Regions from separate parts of the Candidatus Villigracilis affinis genome, predicted to be linked through region 1. Evidence: predicted binding sites of a transcription regulator. Region 1 holds the regulator's gene; each other region holds the start of a gene.
What was found. The regulator LexA, encoded in region 1, represses DNA repair genes until DNA is damaged. The targets are predictions, from matches to a motif close to ACNGAACANNTGTTCNGT.

Region 1 (6,629 bases):
TTGCCCAGATCGTGAAGCGCATGGAAGCTGAAGCGCCCACAGTCAAGGTTTCGTTCAAGGTGGGTGAGCGGGTTCGTATTGTAGATGGACCGTTCAACGACTTCCGCGGTGTGGTCTCTGAAATTGACATGGAACGCACAAAGGTGCGTGTGATGGTCAGTTTCTTCGGACGCGAAACACCTGTTGAGTTGGATTTCCTCCAGGTCGAAAAAGCGTAGTGAAGGGATGCCAAAAGGCATCCAAAATTAATTGGACAGTAGCAGGCCTTAGTCAGGCCTGATGCGGTGGGAGGGTCTCCCAAAATGACCCGCTAAAACCACGAAGGAGTTAAGTCAAAATGGCAAAGAAACTAAAAGCAATCGTACGTCTTCAGCTTGAGGCTGGCAAGGCAAATCCCGCGCCTCCCGTCGGTCCCGCGCTGGCAAGCCATGGTATCAACATCATGGCCTTCTGCAAGGAATACAATGCTCGTACATCCAATCGTCCGGGCGAAACACTTCCTGCGGAAATCACCATTTATACCGATGGTTCGTTCACATTTGTGCTTCGCACTCCGCCCGCTGCAGTTTTGCTTCGCAAAGCTGCCAAGGTTGAGAAGGGCTCCGGCGTTCCTAACAAGGACAAAGTCGGCAAGGTGACCCGCGCCCAGGTGAAGGAAATCGCCGAGTTGAAGATGAAAGACCTTAATGCGATCAGCATCGAAGGTGCGATGAAGCAGGTTGAAGGCACAGCCCGTTCGATGGGCATCACGGTAACCGACTAATTATGTGGGAGGATGGCCTTGTGCTGTCCGCTTGAACCACGGAGGATATTATGACCAAACACGGAAAAAAATATACGGCAGCCGCTGCCAAAGTTGATATTGATAAGGTATACAGCGCCCGCGAAGCAGTTGCACTTGCAAAGGAAACTTCCTTCACCAAGTTCGATGCGACCATTGAAGTTCACATGCGCACCACGCTTGACTCTCGTCAGGCTGATCAGCAGTTGCGCGATGTTGTTGTACTCCCGCACGGCCTCGGCAAGACAGTACGCGTGCTTGTGTTCGCCCAAGGCGAAGGCGCTGCCGCGGCTCGTGCCGCTGGCGCTGACCTCGTTGCTGATGATGACGAGACCATGAAGAAGATCGAAGGTGGCGCGCTGGATTTTGATGTCGCGATCGCTACACCGGATGCGATGGGTAAGGTTGGTCGTTTGGGCCGCGTTCTCGGTCCTCGCGGTTTGATGCCGAATCCCAAGGCAGGCACAGTCGTCGGCGCTGCGGATATGGAACGCGCCATCAAGGAAGCAAAGGCTGGCCGCGTGGAATATCGTTTGGATAAGACCAACAATGTTCACGTTTCGATCGGCAAGGCTTCATTTGGCGCCGATAAGCTTTTTGAGAACTATGTTGCTTTGATGGATGCGGTCAACAAATCCCGCCCATCTGGTGCAAAGGGTAACTTCGTCAAACGCATTACGATCACTTCCACGATGGGTCCTGGCATCAAGACTGACCCGAACGAACACATTGAAGGTGTCGAGTAAGTTATACTCGTTAAACCCTAATAACCACTTCGCCAGTGAAGGCGGGTGTCCTGCGAGATCACTCCAGGACTTAATTCCCCGCTCAGGTGGAGACTGAAAGCAAATATCGGCATTCATTTGTCGGTTCCCTCTTAGGGCTTCCCCCTTGTGGGGTTTGCAAAAAGTCTTTGCCTGCGTGAGTGGCAAAGACTTTTTATTTGAAAGGAGGTGAATAACCTTTGGCAATTTCCAAGCAACGCAAGGAAGAAGTACAGGCCCAGTACGCAGATTGGGTCAAACGCAGTGAAGCAGTCATTCTTGTGGAATATAGCGGCTCGAACATGAAGTCGATTGACGCCATCCGCGCGAAGATCCGTGAGACTGGCGGCGAGTTCCACATCGTCAAGAATACCCTGGCCCGCCGCGTCTTTGCAGATAACGGTATGGATGTCCCTGCTGATTATCTTGTGAAGTCCACAGCTGTGTCGTTCGCATTCAAGGATCCAGCTTCCACCGCAAAAGCATTGACGGACGCCATTAAAGGCAATGAGTTCGTCAAGGTAAAAGGCGGTTTGATGGGCGGCAAGTCCTTGAGCCCCGCTCAAGTGAAGGCCCTGTCTGATATGCCGCCGCTGCCCGTTATGCGCGCAACACTGCTCGGCGTTTTGCAGGCCCCGGCTGGCAAACTCGTCCGCACGCTCGCAGAACCCGCTCGTGGTCTCGCAGCAGTCATCAAGGCGCATTCTGAAAGCGCACAGGCTACGGCCTAGTTTTCGATCTACAAAAAATATTCAAAATTCAAATTACTTAGCAAGGAGTGCTAAACAATGTCTGATAAGCTCGCAAAACTCGTGGATGAACTTTCCACACTTTCCGTCCTTGAGGCGGCTGATCTCGTAAAAATGCTCGAAGAGAAGTGGGGCGTTTCCGCCGCCGCTCCTGTCGCCATGATGGCTGGTGGCCCCGCTGCCGCCGCTGCCGAACCTGTTGAAGAGAAGACCGAGTTCGATGTGGTCATCAAGGATGCAGGCGCCAAGAAGATCGACGTCATCAAGGTCATTCGTCAGTTGACCAGCCTCGGCCTCGGCGAAGCCAAGACCCTCGCTGAAACCGCTGGTGGCAAGGTTCTCTCCGCTGTTGGCAAGGATGCCGCGATGGACGCCAAGAAGAAGCTCGAAGAAGCTGGCGCCGTTATCACGGTCGAGTAAGAAACAAGCTTTAAATAAAAAGGACGGCTCGCAAGAGCCGTCCTTTTTTGTTCTTTTATTTTATTACATGTATCGTTCAACTTTGCGGATGACCATGACCACCTTGCCTTTGATCTCCAACGATTCGTTCTTGTTGACGTAGATCGGGCTCATGGTGGGATTGGCGGGTTGGAGACGGTACTTATCCTTTTCTTTGAAGAAGAACTTCAAAGTGGTTTCGTTGCGGTCTGAAAGCCAGACTGCAACCATATCACCGTTGCGGGCATCCTGGGTGGGTTTGAGGATAACGATATCGCCGTCGTTGACCATGGCATCGATCATTGATTCTCCCTGGACTTTCAGGGCGAACAATTCCTTGCCTTTTTCTTTCGTAGGCATCAAGGACATGGCGATTTCAACCGAGTCTTCAGCAGTAAAGGAGTTGAAATCAGAGTTGGATGGGACGGGGATGGGTTCACCAGCTTGAATAACACCGAGTACGGGTACGCGGAACATGTCACCAAGCGGGGTGGGGCCTGTCAAGCGAACACCGCGGGATATCTTGCGATCACGCTCGATATTGCCTGATTTTTCCAGTTGATCAAGGTAATAATTGACCACGGAAGTGGACGAAATATCACAATGTTCCCCAATTTCACGAATTGAAGGGGGGTGCTTGTGTTCGCGTTGATAACTCGCGATGAAATCAAGGATTTTCTGGTGGCGTTCGCCCAGACCTTTGCTTTTTCTAACCATCATCATTTTAGCCTCCTGAGCGCATTCTTCGCTCATTTGTGCTACGAATGATAACCGAACGCCTGTTCTGTGTCAAGGATTTTATCAGCGGACTTGGGCTGATAAATAGGTGAATTTATATCCAAGTACGGCGTCGCATCCAGAAGAACATGATGACTGGGGTTAGCAGCATCAGGCTCAAGGTCCCGTAAAAGACCGTAGGGAGAGTCCAGTTTTCGTAGGGTGGATTCGCGGCGAAGAAGTTCATCCCAAAGAAGCCTGTCACAAAAGTCAACGGCATGAAGAGGGTGGTGATAATGGTAAGGGTTTTCATGACTTCATTCATGCGGTTGTTGATAACGGAAAGGTATGTGTCCAGTGCGCCGCCGACGAGGTCGCGTAAACTTTCGTTCACATCGTGCAAACGGACGAGGTGATCGTAAATATCGCGGAAAAAGATGCGGTCTTTGCGGTCGATGACCTGGTAATCGTCACGCGCCATTTTGTTGAGCACTTCACGCTGGGGGAGCAGAATGCGGCGCATGGCAAGCAGGACGCGTTTCAATGTAAACAACCTGGCAAGGGTCTGTGAACTGGGGCGGTCAAAGACCTGATCTTCGACCCAGTCTATTTCTTCATCTATTTTTTCAATGATGGGCATGTAGTTCATCACAATCGCATCGATGATCTTGTAAAGCAGATGATCCGCGCCATCCTGCGAATAACGTGGATCGCGCTGACTGGTATTCCAGGTTTCATCAATGGAAGTGATGGGATTGTCGTGATGGGTGATTACATAATTTCGCCCGAGGAAGATATCCAATTCATCGATCTCTGTATCCCACGGTTCGGTGGCTTTTGTCAGATGCATGTAGTTTAAAACGAGATAGAGATAGTCACCCCAATCATCGATTTTTGGCGCATGCGTTTGTTGAAGTGCATCATCAATGGCCAGATGATGAAACCCAAAACTTTGTAGAATTGGCAGCGCGCTTTCCTCAGGTTCCGCGACAAAATCCACCCAAAGCAGGCCGCGCCTGTCGCGCAAGAAACGGGGAAATTCTGAGGTAGGGATATCGGTGCGAACTGGCTTGCCGGGCGAAAAAAATAGCGAACGAATCATGTTTTGCCTCCAAAAGTGGGGAAAATCTATACTTCTCTCGAAAAATATCAATTATATTGATGTTGATATTGATAATATTGATTTACCTATTGACAAAATTCAAAAAGATTGTATAATTTTATTAGAAATTAGGCGTAGCGCATTGATTTTCATGAAAGCCGTTTGAATTTTAACCAGTTGAGAGGAGTTCCCATGGAAATTTTATCTGAGCGAATGTCCGAGTTGAAACGCAAAAGCATTCAGGAAGAGTTGGATGCCATTCATCTTGAAGAGGAAGCTGTGAAGGGTAAAACCCTTTTGGATAAAAATCTCGCATTGATTGGGACCTGGATGGTCTCTCGCGGTGAGAAACTGCGTAAGCGCTACAACCAGTCGGTGCAGGAATCCAATTCGGCGCGGCTTGTAAAGAAAGTTGCATAATATGCTAAACAACACCATTCAAAAGGCGAAGAAACTCTACCACGAATACCCACGCACATTCTGGATCTTGATCGTCATTACTTTTATTGATCGTATCGGTGGTGCGCTGCTCTTTCCATTTTTTGCGCTTTATCTTACCAGCAAATTTGATGTGGGCATGGCCGATGTGGGTGTACTTTTCGCGGCGTTCTCGGTTTCAAGTTTTGTCGGTTCCGCTGTCGGCGGCGCATTGACCGACCGTTTTGGCCGCAAGGGCATCATCATCTTCGGTTTGATCGCATCCTCTTTCAGCACCGTCGCGATGGGATTGGTCACATCGTTCGAGTATTTCTTCGTGCTGGCATTCTTCATCGGGATTTTAACCGATGTGGCTGGCCCCGCTCACCAGGCCATGGTTGCGGATATTCTGCCTGAGGATAAACGGGCCGATGGATACGGAATCCTGCGCGTGGCGTTTAATCTCTCTGTCGTGATCGGCCCTGCCATTGGGGGACTGCTTGCGGCTCGTTCTTACCTTGTGCTGTTCCTGTCTGATGCGGCCATTTCCTTGCTGACAGTGGTTTTGATCGCCATTTTCCTGCCCGAAACGAAACCCGAGGCGCATCCAGACGCCCCCAAAGAAAGCATGACCCGTACCTTCGCTGGTTATGGACAGGTCTTCCGCAATACAGCCTTCATGCTCTTCCTCGGCGCAGTACTGCTGCAGGTCTTCACTTATATGAATATGAACACTTCATTAGGAGTGTTCCTGCGAAATGAACACGGCACCAACGAATCAGGCTATGGTTTGCTGCTTAGCATCAATGCTGCGATGGTCGTGCTGATGCAGTTCCCGATCACGCGCCGCATCACGAAATTCCCGCCCATGTTGATGATGGCGGCTGGGACTTTCCTGTACGTGATCGGCTTTTCGATGTATGGATTTGTGACCACTTATGTCCTGTTCATCGTGGCTATGGTTATAATTACACTCGGTGAGATGGTGGTCTCACCAGTTTCGCAGGCGCTCGTGGCATCCTTCGCCCCCGAAGAAATGCGCGGACGGTACATGGCGGTCTCCGGTTTCTCGTGGGGGATACCCTTTGCAATAGGTCCCTACCTTGCAGGCTTGATCATTGATGGACCGAAACCTTACATGTTATGGTATGCCGCAGGGTTTGTCGGCATGCTTTCGACGATCGGTTTTCTCGCACTGTATCGAATGAAATCGAAGCAGGCACAAAACGTGGAACTCATGCCCAAAGTTGCGGCATCATAAATTTGGAGGAACCCTCATGCGACCAGCCCCTACCCGTTGTCCGATCTGCCAATCTGAATTGACTGTTGCACGATTACACTGCTCATCCTGCGACACGACCATAGAAGGAAGTTTCGCTTCAGGTCAATTCTCGAATCTGACCCCCGAGCAGTTGGAATTCGTGTTCACCTTTGTCCGCTGCGAAGGCAAGATCAATCGCATGGAGCAGGAGATCGGCCTATCCTATCCAACCATTCGCAACCGCCTGCATGAGATCATCCGCGCGTTGGGATATGAGCCAGGCAAGGAAGAATCACCCGAGATCGAGGCTGAGAGACGCAGCAACACGATCGCGGACCTGGAAGCCGGCAAGATCACTGCCGAACAAGCCATGCGCATTCTGCGCGGCGAGGAGGAGTAA
Region 2 (6,629 bases), on a different contig from region 1:
GCGCGATCTGGAAATTCGCGGCGCAGGCGAATTGCTCGGCACACGCCAGCATGGATACATTCAATCGGTCGGTTTTCACCTTTACACAAGAATGCTCGCCGATTCGGTCCGCCGTATTCGCCTGTTGATGAAAGACAATCTGGAAATTGATCTTTCTTCATCTTTTATCCTTCAAAATTCATCCTTCAACTTGCCCCTTTCCATGCCCGTCAATGTTGATCTGCCTGTCGCCGTCGGCATTCCCAGCGATTACATCTCCGATCAGGATTTGCGTTTGCGCCTATATCGCCGCATCGCCGACCTGCGCGACGAAACCGAACTAGATGCGCTCGGCTCCGAGTTTCGTGATCGCTTTGGTCACTTGCCTGAAATGGTGCAAAACCTGCTGTATCAAATGCGGGTGAAACTCCGTGCTGAAAAGGCGGGATTGTCCTCGGTGAACTGGGAAGCGGGGCAGATCCTGCTCAAGTATCCCGCACCCGCTGAAGGCGCGGAGCCGAAGCGTTTGCTTGATCTAGGAGAAGGCATCCGTGGCGGCAAATCCGCATATTGGGTGACGGTCGCAAAAGATGAAGCGTGGACCATCCGACTGCTTGATGTATTGGACCGATTGCTCAAAAGCCCCGCTTCTTAATTTCCCGACACTTGATTCTGTTTCAATAAAAATTTCCGCCCCGACAATTTGTCAGGGCGGATTTGTTTACTGGTAGTTACTACAATTCAAGTCATCTTTCAACTTCATCAGCGTGTCATCGCGTTCCTGCGATGCGGGTGTGTCGAGCGCCAGCCGATCCAGTGTGCTGCACAGACTGGGCTCCAGCCCCGCCGTGATGCGCTTCGCAGACTTGGTCAAAGTTTTGACCTGCTCCCAATCTCCAAGATGACCGTAACCTTCGATAAATGGAATGATCTCGAAGCCATTATCCGCTTGCTCGCCGATGGCTTGCGATTTTCCCCAAAGACGCACAACTTCATCCCAATCTTTGTATTGACGGGCGAGGTCGGCTTTTTCGAAAAAGTAACACCAGGTTTCGGTGTTTTGTTTTCCGTAAATTTGCTCTGGCAGATTTTTCTCTCCCTGCTGAATCAGTTCCACATCCGAACCTGCGCTGAGTTGACGCATATCTGTGCTGACCAATCGCAGGTTGGTGTCTTCGGGGCGCAGCACCCACAGGCATCTTTGCATTTCAGGGTTGAAGGTGAACAGGATCATCTTGTCGCTGTTCCCTTTGAATTCCATCGTCAATTTGCTGTCTTCTAGCGGAATCCCTGCCAGAAAATCCTGCACATTGGGATTGGTGTAATAAAAAGGGAAATACCAATAGGGCGGTGTTTGAATATCACCAGGTTGATAGGTAGTGATGATCGAATACGAGACCGAGTAACTGCCCATGTAGCCGAGGATTTCCTCATCTGTGACCAACGCAGTGCCTGCTTCGATCTTCGGCGCACGCCAGAGGAGTTGCTGGGCAAAACGCTCCTGTTTTTCCCATGAATAGGCAAAATCCTTTTCGTTGGTCAGGTGCATCGAAATCGCCAGTGCAATGCACGCAGAAACGACTGCGATCTTTTTTCTCCCGTCGATCAGGCTGTTGATCAGTACGGCAAAGATCAGTGCCGCGCCCAATGTGGAACCAATCCCGAAACGAGTCCCTGCGAATTGATTCTTGTGCGTCACGATATCCTGCCCAATGATCCAGATGGGGGCCATGCCAAGTAAAAGCAGAAGCAGGCCGAGGGTCAGGGGTTGCGCGAACCAGTTGCCGCGCTCCTCTTTTTCGGCGATCTGTTTCAAGTGGATGAACACAGCCGCAAAGGCAAAAATCGAAACAAGAATCACGAACCAACTAAAAATGGAACTAAAAGCGAACAACTCTGGCACGAGGGTTCGATACCAGCTTGTGAATGTGATGATGACTGAGTCCTGCAAAGCGATTCGAATTAAGTAGGTGATCGTCTGCAGCGGTTTGCTGAATAGCGCAAACAAAACTTCTGGCGCATTGCGGTCGCCGATGGGTGGCGGCACGTACAGGAACATCCGCCAGATGACGTAAGCCGCAAGTGCGGCAAGGTACGGAATCCACTGTTTGACGACGGTAGTGATGCGTTGTCGGGTTGGGAGTTCGCGCGAATTTAGAATCCAGTAAAGGATCAACGGGCGTACTATCACCATGCCGACGAAATATTCGCTCGTAAAGAGATGGACTGCTTCGAGCAAAACCGCCAGCATCGTCAATGGGATGCGATGCTTTGATTCAGTTGCATTCCGCGCCATGATGAGCAAACTGGCCGAGAAAAATAAAAACCCTGCCCAATACAAAATCGAATTGACCGCATACGGCTGGATCAAAAAGAAAGGATGGACAATGAAAAGATAGGTTGCAAAGGTCACCTGCCTGGTATGGCTTGGCCAGATGCGGCGAAATAAATACCAAAGCAGTGTGCCCGTCAGCCAGCGAAAGATCACCGCCGCCAGATGCCACGCGATCGGCTTGAACCCCAGCAGGTTGAACATGACGATGTATAACCATGCCGCATTTGGGCGGCTGTCGTAATACAATTCCAGAGTCAGACTCGGGATGCCTTTGTTGAAGGCGTAAAAAATGTAAGGCCAGTCGTCCTGATAAAAGCCGAGTCGATTCGCAAGCAAACCAAAACCGATGAAGGCGACGACGAGAAACGCGAGCGGCGTGTATTTTTCCTGACTCAAAATGCTCTGTAAAGCGGATCGGATTCTTTTCATGACGGCGTGATTATACTTTCACTCCCGCCTCAAACCTGACCGTGAGCCTGCTCCTGTTTCTCTGGCCTTTCCTCCGTCTTTGAAGTAAAATAGAACACGTTTTCTATCCATCTTTCGCGCTGAGCGACACTTGCCCTGGCAGGAATTGCCAGGGAGCCGAAGCGCAATTACATTCCGTCGTCCTTCAACTCCAATTAGAATAAACACCCAGAGAAAAATATGGACTTCAAACTAACCGCTCCTTTTATCCCCATGGGGGATCAACCCGAAGCCATCCGCGGACTTGTGGATGGCGTTCATAAAGGCATGAAGCATCAGGTATTGCTTGGCGCCACAGGCACAGGCAAGACCTTCACGATCGCCTCCGTGATCCAGGAATTGCAGAAGCCCGCTCTCATCATGGCGCACAACAAGACCCTTGCGGCGCAGTTGTACGCCGAGTTCAAGGAATTCTTCCCCGAGAATGCGGTATCGTATTTTGTTTCCTACTACGATTACTACCAGCCCGAAGCTTACGTCCCGCGCCATGACCTCTTCATCGAAAAGGAAACCCAGATCAATGAGGAGATCGAACGTCTGCGCCTCGCAGCGACGACCGCGCTTGTCTCCCGCCGCGATGTCATCATCGTGGCTTCGGTTTCGTGCATTTATGGTTTGGGGAATCCCGAAGAATTCAACAAGGGTTCTGTCAATTTGGCGGTGGGGCAGTTGGTCCGCAGAAATGCCCTGTTGCGCCGCCTGATCGAATCGCAATACCAGCGCAACGACATGGAACTGCGCACAGGTACCTTCCGTGTGCGCGGCGATACGCTGGAGATCATCCCTGCTTACGAAGAAAAACGCGCCTACCGCATCACCTTCTTTGGCGATGAAGTGGAGCGCATCATGCAGTTCAGTCCGCTCACGGGCGAGGTGTTTGATGAGCCGAAGGAAATCTCGATCTTCCCTGCAAAGCAATATCTGACCGATGCCGAGAAGACCAAGGAAGCCATGGCCGACATCGAATCGGAGTTGGAAGAGCGGCTCGCCCAATATAAGCAGGCGGGGCGAATTCTGGAAGCACAGCGCCTTGAACAGCGTACCCGCTATGACCTGGAAATGCTTCGTGAAGTTGGGTATTGCTCGGGCATCGAAAACTACTCCCGCCACTTTGATCGCCGCGCCGCAGGCACACACCCGTGGACGATGATCGACTTTTTGCCAAGCGATTATCTGCTCGTTATTGACGAGAGTCACATGACCGTGCCGCAGATCCGCGGTATGTATAATGGTGATCGTGCCCGCAAGGAAACCCTGGTGGAATATGGTTTCCGATTGCCTTCTGCGATGGATAACCGTCCGCTCAAGTTTGACGAGTTTGAAGAGGTGATGGGTTCGACGATCTATACGTCCGCCACGCCTTCAGCTTACGAGATGGAGCACGCTGAACAAGTTGTCGAGCAGATCATTCGCCCGACTGGATTGATCGACCCCGAAGTGGATGTCCGCCCAACCAAAGGGCAGGTGGATGATCTGGTCGGAGAGATCAGGCAACGGGTGGAAAGACACGAGCGTACTTTGGTCACGACTCTCACAAAGCGTATGTCAGAAGATCTGACCACGTATATGAAAGAGTTGGGCATCAAAGTCCAGTATTTGCACTCTGAGGTGGAAACGCTGGAGCGTGTGAGCATTCTCCGCGACCTGCGATTGGGCACTTTCGACGTGTTGGTGGGAATCAATCTGCTGCGCGAAGGTCTTGACCTGCCCGAGGTTTCCCTTGTTGCGGTATTGGATGCGGATAAGGAAGGTTTTCTGCGTTCAGATACGGCATTGATCCAAACCATCGGCCGCGCCGCTCGCAATGTGAACGGGCGTGTGATCATGTATGCTGACCGCATGACCGACTCGATGAAGCGCGCGCTGGATGAGACGAATCGCCGCCGTGCCAAACAGGTGAAATACAATGAAGATAACGGCATCATGCCGATCAGCATTCACAAGGAAATTCACGACCTTACGGAAGGAATGACAGAGAAGGCTGTCGGTGAATTGAGGGGTGAATATCGGGTGAAGGCTACGGCTGGTCTGCCGCGCGGCGAACTCCGTAAGATCATAAACGAAGTTGAAAAGCATATGAAGGACGCCGCGAAGAACCTCGAGTTCGAAAGAGCTGCTGCCCTGCGCGATGAACTTTATGATTTGAGGAATTTGCTGGCTGAAGACGAAAGCCTGAAGCCATGGGAACGGATCAAGCTGATGACTGGGGATGAAGATTAATTGGAAAATAAAACCAGCCGCCTCATTTCAACGGGACGGCTGGTTTTGTGAATTCAAGAGAATCTACGGGTTGTTATAAACTTTATAGATCATCTTCGTCAGGTTGAATATCGTCAAATGGCTTGAGGAGCTTGAGTGCCTTTTTTGCTTTTTCTGTAGGGACAAATATTTCGACGCGTGCATTAGCGATGGCATAGGCTGTGTGCGAGACCGATTCTTCGATGAGCTCCACATCGATCCCTTCGGCTTCCAAAAAACTTTCAATAACCTCGGCCTCTGCTCGGCTGTTGGCTTCACCGATCTTTTCGTATTTTAGCTCGTCCATTTTGGCTGGTCTCCTGATTAAAGTATATGCCAGTTTTCCCGTTTTACGACATCGAAAGTGCGCGCCCAATGATCTTTGCGGATGTATTTGCCGCCGCGGTAAAACCGAAAAATGGACCAAAATCCTGTGCGGCGGGCAGGCCTGTGAAATATAGGTTGGGAATGCTGCTTTGGAAGGATTCATCCAGCATGGGGAATCCGTTTTGGGTTTTTAACTGACTGGCGAGGTTGCCATTCATAATAAATGGGATGCGGGTGATATCCATTTTGTAGCCAGTCGCCAGAATGACGTGGTCAATCACCATCGTCGAGCCGTCATTCAGCGTGATTTGTAATTCTCCTGCGGGGAGTTCTCTACATTCGACCACCTGAGTTTGCGGATGCAAGTGGATCGTCTCTTGTGTGATACGCTTTGCAAGCCACGGTTCGAGTTTCAATCTGCCTTCTCCCCACATGCGTTTGGTGATCGAGTCCTTTTCCTCTTGTGGAAGGTTGCGGAACCATGCGGGGTGATCCGCCATGGATTCAACCATTGGGTTGACCCATGTCCAGTCTGAGGGCTCGAAGGATGGGGTAGGGTGACGATAGGTCATGTGAATATTTTTTGCGCCTTCTTCGTGGATGAGTGCGGCCCATTCGAACGCGCTCTGCCTGCCGCCGACGATCAGCACGCGTTTGCCTTTTAAACCGCTGAAATCAACATGCTCGGCGGTGTGATGGACTTTGTCTTGGGGAAACACGGAAATGTATGGTTCGGGAATGTTTTTGAAATACCGCAGACCCACTGCCAGCACAACCTTGTTTGCCATGATGCTTTTTCCGTCATCGAATGATAGGGAGAAGCGGTCTTCGATCTGGTCAATTTTTGTGATATGGGCGGGTAGCGGGGAAATGCCTTTTTGTTGTTGAAGCCACTCGGTGTAGGTCAGGTAAAAGTCAAGGCTGAGCGGTTCTACATCCGCAGGTTTGAGATTCAAGGTGTCTAAATAATTGAGGATGGTGGCTTCGTTGAATGGGTCGAGGTGCCAGTCACATGCGGAGCGGAGAAACATCTTTTTTGGCATGTAATTCTTCCAGTAATCCATGCTGGAACCGATGTGAGTATGCTCGATCTTTTCGTGTTTCAGGTATGCCGCCAGTGCAAGGCCGAATGGCCCAGCACCTGCCAGTAATAAAGGGGTCGATGTTTGCATTTTTATCTCCTCTTTTCAACTTGGTTTTCGGAATTGATTACGCTAAAGCAAGCTTATTGTACTCTTTGTGGTTTCTTTATAAAACCTTTACATTGGAGTCTTATCCTATG
Region 3 (6,629 bases), on a different contig from region 1:
GGACTTTTTCTTTCCCGAAGACAACCTCACCCGCGCCGTCCCCGAAGAAACAAAGATCAACTCGCTTTCCGCCCAACCCTACCCCGATGGCCGCCGACTGCGCGTCAACCTCGAAGTCACCCCCTTTCAAAAACGCCCCTACATTGAAATCATCCTCACCGACGCAAATGGCAGCGAAGTCTCATCCACCAGCATCGTCGAACCGCTTTCATGGAAGCTCGAATTCACCATGCACATTCGCGGCGAACTCAACAACCCCTACAAACTCAACGCAAGACTCTACTACCCAGACGGACCCTCCAACGAACCCATCACCTATTCATTCGATGTGGAACCGCATCCTGACGACCCCCAGCCTGCTTCAACTTAATTAAAATTATCCATGCCTGTGCATCACACCACATCACCCGCAAAAGTATTCTTTGCTTTAACGATTCTCAGCGCCCTCTTGCTCGGCTGCGCTCAACCCACACAGGCCACCCCCGCCCCCGATTCCACCCTCGAACTCATTCTCGATATCACCAGCACACCCAGCGTCATCCGCTACAGCGGCGAAGGCAACCTCGTCTTCCTCTCCATCGAAGAAAACGGCTACGCCCACCTCTTCGTACAAAGCAACCCGCCGCAAGACCTGCCCCTCACCCGCATCACCACAGGCAACTGGAACGACATCGCCCCCGCCCTCAGCCCCGACCGCACCCAGCTCGCCTTCGCCTCCGACCGAAACGGCTTCTGGGATCTCTACGTCATGGATCTCCAAAGCGGCAGCGTCAACCAGATCACCAACTCACCCGAATACGACTCAGCCCCATCCTGGTCGCCCGATTCGCAATGGCTCGTCTTCGAAACCTACACCAGCGAAAACCTCGAAGTCTCCGTCGTATCCGTCAACGACCGCACACAACCCATCCTTCCCATCACCCAGCACCCCGCATCAGATCACTCGCCCGTCTGGGCTCCTGATGGCCGTCACGTCGCCTTCATCTCCACCCGCGGCGGCGATAGTGACGTCTGGCTCGCCAACCTCGACCTCACCGGCGAAGACCGATTCCAAAACCTCAGCAACACTCCCTTCGCCTCAGAAAATTATCCCGTCTGGAATTTTGACGGCTCGCAATTATTATGGGCATCCATCTCACAAACCATCGGCTACAGCGGACTTTACATCTGGAACGCAGCCGACCCCGAGCGCACCGCCTACTGGGTCGGCGACGGCATCTGGGGCTCATGGAATGAAACCGCCGAAAAGATCGTCGCTGTTACCAACGGCTCCAATCAACAATACATCACCTCATACGATATCAAAGGCACATTATTGCTTGCGCCTACACCGCTCCCCGGCCGCGCGCGCGGATTGACCTGGGGCTTCGCCGATCTATCGAATCCGCTTCCCGCTACTTTTACACAAGCCGCCGAATCAACTCCGCCCGCGTTATGGTCGCCGCAGATCACCCCCGAAGCCGATGTGCCCAATCAACGCTGGCATGTAGTCGAGATCACAGATGTGCAGGCGCCTTATCCGCAGTTACACGACCTCGTGGATGAATCCTTCAACAGCCTGCGCAATCGCGTCATCATCGAAACAGGCTGGGACGTACTCTCCAGCCTTGAAAATGTCTTCATCCCGCTCACCACCAGTCTCGACCCCGGCCTCGAAGAAGATTGGCTCTACACCGGCCGCGCCTTCGCCATCAACCCGCTCATGGCCGATACAGGCTGGATGGTCACCCTGCGCGAAGACATCGGCGCACAAACCTACTGGCGGGTCTACGTCCGCGCCACCATTCAAGATGGCTCACTCGGCGAACCGATTCACAACGCCCCGTGGAATCTCAGCGCGCGCTACGAACTTAATCCGCGCACCTATGAACAAGGCGGAGAATATGCCGCCGTCCCATCAGGCTACTGGATCGATATGACCGCACTCAGCAATGCCTACAACTGGGAACGCTTACCCGCCCTCCCCAACTGGCGCACCTATTACGCGGGCGCCCGCTTCACTGAATTCGCCCTCACCAACGGATTAACCTGGTACAACGCCATGCTCGAGTTATATCCAACCGACGCGCTCGTCACACCCACCCGCGTGCTCGCCCCCAGCCTCACACCCACCCGCACCCCAACCCCCACCGAAACGCCGCGCCCCACGCGTACACCGCGTCCAACCCGCACACCCACCTTATCGCCCACGCCAACATTATCGCTGACCCCCACGCTATCCCCCACGGTGACAGAGACTCCCACTCCCACCCAAACCCCGCCGACGATCATCCCCTAAGCGGAGCCGCACGCACTTTGCGGCGAAGTCGAAGGGCAATTTCGCTCGGCGAGAAGATCATTCAAATTGAAAATCAAAACCTTACTGACCGCTATTCTATTTCTACTGCTCTCCGCCTGTGCGGGTTCGAGTAGTGCGGCACCCAGCCCAACACCGGTAATTGCCGAAGTGGCCGACCTGCCTCAGGTCACGTTTGAAGCGCCGCAAACCCCTTCACCGGAACCCTTTCAATTCAACCTCCCAACCCCGGGCGCAGAACCGATCTCAGGCTGGCGTCCTCCGCTGTATCCTGTGCCGTGGGCCATGTCACCGTATGACCATTTTTATTTCATACGCCCCGTCGCCGCCGACCAGGTCAACTGGCCCATCGCAGATTATCGCTACGGCGGGATTTTCTTCGCGCAAGATATCATCCACACCGGCATCGACATCGATGCTGAAAAAGGCGCGCCCATCATGGCCGCCGGGCCTGGCACAGTGGTCTGGGCAGGCTGGGGGCTGTTCACCGAAACCCCGACAAATGACTCAGACCCATACGGGCTGGCCGTTGCCATCCGCCATGATTTTGGCTATCAGGGCCAGCAGCTTTACACCGTCTACGCCCACATGGACGAAGTCATCGCGGTCGTCGGTCAGCACGTGGAATCAGGCGACCTGATCGGGCTGGTTGGCGCAACTGGAGCAGTCACCGGGCCGCATGTCCATTTTGAAGTAAGGCTTGGCGAGAATTCGTTTCACTTCACACTCAACCCCGAATTGTGGACTGCTCCGCCGCAGGGCTGGGGTGTGCTCGTAGGCCGCGTGATGGATGAAAAGAAAGATACGATGCGCCACAAGGAAGTGCTTGTGATCTCCGAAGAAACGGGGAAGACCTATCTGGTGCGGACCTACGGCAGCGGCGGTGCAGCCAATGCCGATCCATACTACAACGAAAACCTCGTCCTCGGTGATCTGCCCGCCGGTATCTACAAACTCATCATCATCTACGATGAAGAGAAAAAGCCCGGCCAAACCTGGGTGGAGATCTTCCCCGGCCAGGTAACCTACTTCACCTTCGAAGGCGAAAACGGATTCGACTCCACCCGCCCGCCCGCCCCCACGCTGGAGTTTTTGCCCGCCTTACCCGCCACACCCACACCTGTTCGATAAACAACCTCTTCTCAAATTTGCTTTTATTCGTACTCAACTTTCTGCTTTAGCCGCCGTCCTCGGCGGCGTCTCACTACCATAAAAAAGCCCTCTCTCCACCTTGACGCACTGAACATCTGTGCTATACTCTCGCCACACAACAACCCTTAACCCTTTGCGGCACTTCGTGTCCTTTGTGGTTATAATTTTTTCACCTATAAAACTTGTATTGGAGACCTAACCCATGGCACGTAAATCCTCTCGCGCAACAGAAACACCCGCACAAACTCAAAACATCGATAACGCCAAACGCGCTGTCCTCGACAAGGCCGTTGGCGATATTTTAAAACGCTACGGTGATGGCTCGATCATGCGCCTCGGCGAAGCGCAGGGCATGGTGACCGAGGTGATCCCCACCGGTTCCCTCTCCCTCGATATTGCCCTCGGCGTCGGCGGCATTCCGCGCGGACGTGTCATCGAGATCTACGGCCCTGAATCATCCGGTAAAACCACACTCTGCCAGCACATCGTTGCAGAAGCCCAGCGCCTCGGCGGCACCGCCGCATTTATTGATATGGAACATGCGCTCGACCCAAGCTACGCCGCCAAAGTCGGTGTGGATATTGACAACCTGCTCGTCTCCCAGCCAGACACCGGCGAACAGGCGCTTGAAATTGCAGAAACCCTCGTGCGCTCCGGCGCCGTGGATGTGGTCGTCGTCGACTCGGTCGCCGCGCTCGTTCCACGCTCTGAAATCGAAGGCGACATGGGCGATGCCACCATGGGTGTGCAGGCCCGTCTCATGTCTCAGGCGCTGCGCAAACTCAGCGGCGCGATCAACCAGACCAAGACATCGGTCATCTTCACCAATCAACTTCGCCAGAAGATCGGCGTCATGTTCGGCAATCCTGAAACCACCACAGGCGGTCAGGCGCTCAAGTTCTACGCCTCCGTCCGCCTCGATGTCCGCCGCATTCAATCCATCAAGGTTGGTGAGGAAGTCATCGGTAACCGCACCCGCGTGAAGGTTGTCAAGAACAAAGTTGCGCCCCCGTTCCGCACCGCCGAGTTCGACATCATGTTCAACGAAGGCATCTCAAAGGCTGGCGATATTCTCGATCTGGCAACCAAGTTCGAGGTCCTCACGAAGCGCGGCGCGTTCTTCTCCTATGGAGATATCCGCATCGGTCAGGGACGCGAAAACGCCAAGGATTACCTCCGCGGCAATCTCGATATGATGACCGAGATCGAAGGCATCATCCGCCAGAAAGCGCTCAGCGGCGAAATCGCCCTCCCGCTTGATATCGGCGGTGCCGAAATCGGAGCCGAAGACGCAGGCGGCGCGGAAGAAGAAGCATAAATCACACAGAGACACGGCAGCCGCCGTGTCTCTTTTTTTGTTATGATGAAGCCCATGCGCATCTTTCTTAACCGAATCCTGATTCTGCTCCCGATCCTTTTTCTCCCCGCAGCCTGCGGACCCCAAACCACGTCCACGCCGTTTCGCCCACCCACGCAACCTCAACCGACACAGATCGTCATCCTCGCCACTACCACGCCCATCCCCTCATTCGTCACCTTCGTCCCAACCGACACCGCTGTGCCGACCGTCCCCGGCCCATGCATCAACAGCCTGAGCTTCCTCAACGACATCACCATCAATGACGGCACAACCGTGGCCCCCAACACCGCCATGGACAAACAATGGCTCGTCCAAAACAGCGGCACCTGTGACTGGGACTCTACCTACCGCCTGAAATGGATCGGCGGCGACCCCATGGGCGCAGCCCAGGAACAACCCCTCTACCCCGCCCGCGCAGGGACTCAAGCCACTCTCCGCATCCTCTTCACCGCCCCCGCAACCGAAGGCCCCTACGAAAGCGCCTGGCAAGCCTACGACCCAGAGGGAAATCCATTTGGCGACCCGATATTTATCAAGATTGTTGTCGTGCCTTGAGATAAAAAACGTCCGATAATATCATTTGGTCAAAAATGTTTGGTTCGCATTGAATTCGGAATATATGTTTTTATCGCATTAAATTACATAAACAAAGAGATTACGCCAAGGACATTGGGGCAAACAGGCTTTCCGTTGAAAGAAAATGGATACGCTAAACGAAACCCTCCGTTTTTTGTCAAACCACGAAAATTTTTGGACTATCCACTAAGACAGTTGATTTCCCAGATAGTGGCGACAGGTCATTATGAAGACATGAAAATCTATCGGCTTTACATAAAACAGGTCTCGGCGCCTATTCTTCTCAGGTCACTCCCAAGGCAAAAATTGCCCTGACATACAGTTTACTAGTAGATCGCTGCATACAAGCATCTGGGAATTTATTATGGAAATAACAAAGCAACAGGTAATGCATTTCAAAACATTCTTTATTACATGGAATATCTTGGAATGAAACCATTGACCTTGTTGCTTACACAAAAATCACCCCTCCAGCGCTTGATGTTAATGATTTCTAACCAACCAGTATTGTATATTAAATCCAGATGGAATTTACTGGAGTATCTGGTTTACTCGAGATGTACTTTCGTGGACATAAAATATATATTCTTAATCCTGCAGAAACAAGACAAGCGCTGGGCGCCCTTAGGTAAAATCAGCTCAAACTCAGCTTCTGTTCTAGGCAGTGAGACGCTCAAAAGAGTAAAAATGCCCAACCCATCCGAATTCCCCAATGTCTTCGAAAAACTAAAAGCCATTCTCAAACCTCGTGCTAAAATAGCTAATCGTCAAAGTGGATTCCCCCGCCGCATACTCGCTTGAAGGTCCATACAGTGAAAAATGGAAAAAAGAACTCTTCTTCGGCTCGGTACAGGTCAAAAAGAATTACGTCTCGTTTTACCTCATGCCCGTTTACATGTACCCCGACCTGCTCAAAAAAATCTCCCCTGAACTCAAAAAACACATGCAGGGAAAATCCTGCTTCAACTTCAAAACCGTCGAAAAATCCCTGTTCGAAGAGTTAAGTCAACTCACCAAACAGGGATTCGAACGATTTATGAAGGAAGAATATTCTTAATTCAATTCACACTCATAAACCCAAACAACCTCCACATCCCGCGCATGAACTTATGCCCGCCATCGGGATTCAAAAACTGATTCGGGCACGACCCCGGAATGACCGTGATCCCGTTCGCCTTGCACATCTCCACCGCCGACTGCGAAACGCTGGTCATGCCCGCCGCCAAACCTGGTTTTGTGCCCATC

Region 2: the regulator LexA is predicted to act here: its motif matches at 2,833-2,850, upstream of uvrB (excinuclease ABC subunit UvrB).
Region 3: the regulator LexA is predicted to act here: its motif matches at 3,535-3,552, upstream of recA (recombinase RecA).

The regions. Positions count from the first base shown of each region.
Region 1 covers NZ_JADJKT010000025.1:59,039-65,667, reverse strand. Annotated here, with positions in the region: gene nusG (transcription termination/antitermination protein NusG) at 1-218, shown strand, start outside; gene rplK (50S ribosomal protein L11) at 338-763, shown strand; gene rplA (50S ribosomal protein L1) at 814-1,527, shown strand; gene rplJ (50S ribosomal protein L10) at 1,746-2,276, shown strand; gene rplL (50S ribosomal protein L7/L12) at 2,334-2,714, shown strand; gene lexA (transcriptional repressor LexA) at 2,778-3,455, opposite strand; gene corA (magnesium/cobalt transporter CorA) at 3,565-4,551, opposite strand; gene IPI86_RS11540 (hypothetical protein) at 4,744-4,971, shown strand; gene IPI86_RS11535 (MFS transporter) at 4,973-6,229, shown strand; gene IPI86_RS11530 (DUF2089 domain-containing protein) at 6,246-6,629, shown strand.
Region 2 covers NZ_JADJKT010000037.1:52,960-59,588, forward strand. Annotated here, with positions in the region: gene mfd (transcription-repair coupling factor) at 1-634, shown strand, start outside; gene IPI86_RS19035 (hypothetical protein) at 701-2,743, opposite strand; gene uvrB (excinuclease ABC subunit UvrB) at 2,963-5,002, shown strand; gene IPI86_RS19045 (DUF2007 domain-containing protein) at 5,085-5,327, opposite strand; gene IPI86_RS19050 (NAD(P)-binding domain-containing protein) at 5,371-6,519, opposite strand.
Region 3 covers NZ_JADJKT010000006.1:152,392-159,020, reverse strand. Annotated here, with positions in the region: gene IPI86_RS04595 (hypothetical protein) at 1-370, shown strand, start outside; gene IPI86_RS04590 (hypothetical protein) at 383-2,278, shown strand; gene IPI86_RS04585 (M23 family metallopeptidase) at 2,345-3,427, shown strand; gene recA (recombinase RecA) at 3,651-4,766, shown strand; gene IPI86_RS04575 (NBR1-Ig-like domain-containing protein) at 4,821-5,363, shown strand; gene IPI86_RS04570 (hypothetical protein) at 6,157-6,441, shown strand; gene IPI86_RS04565 (CoA-binding protein) at 6,443-6,629, opposite strand, start outside.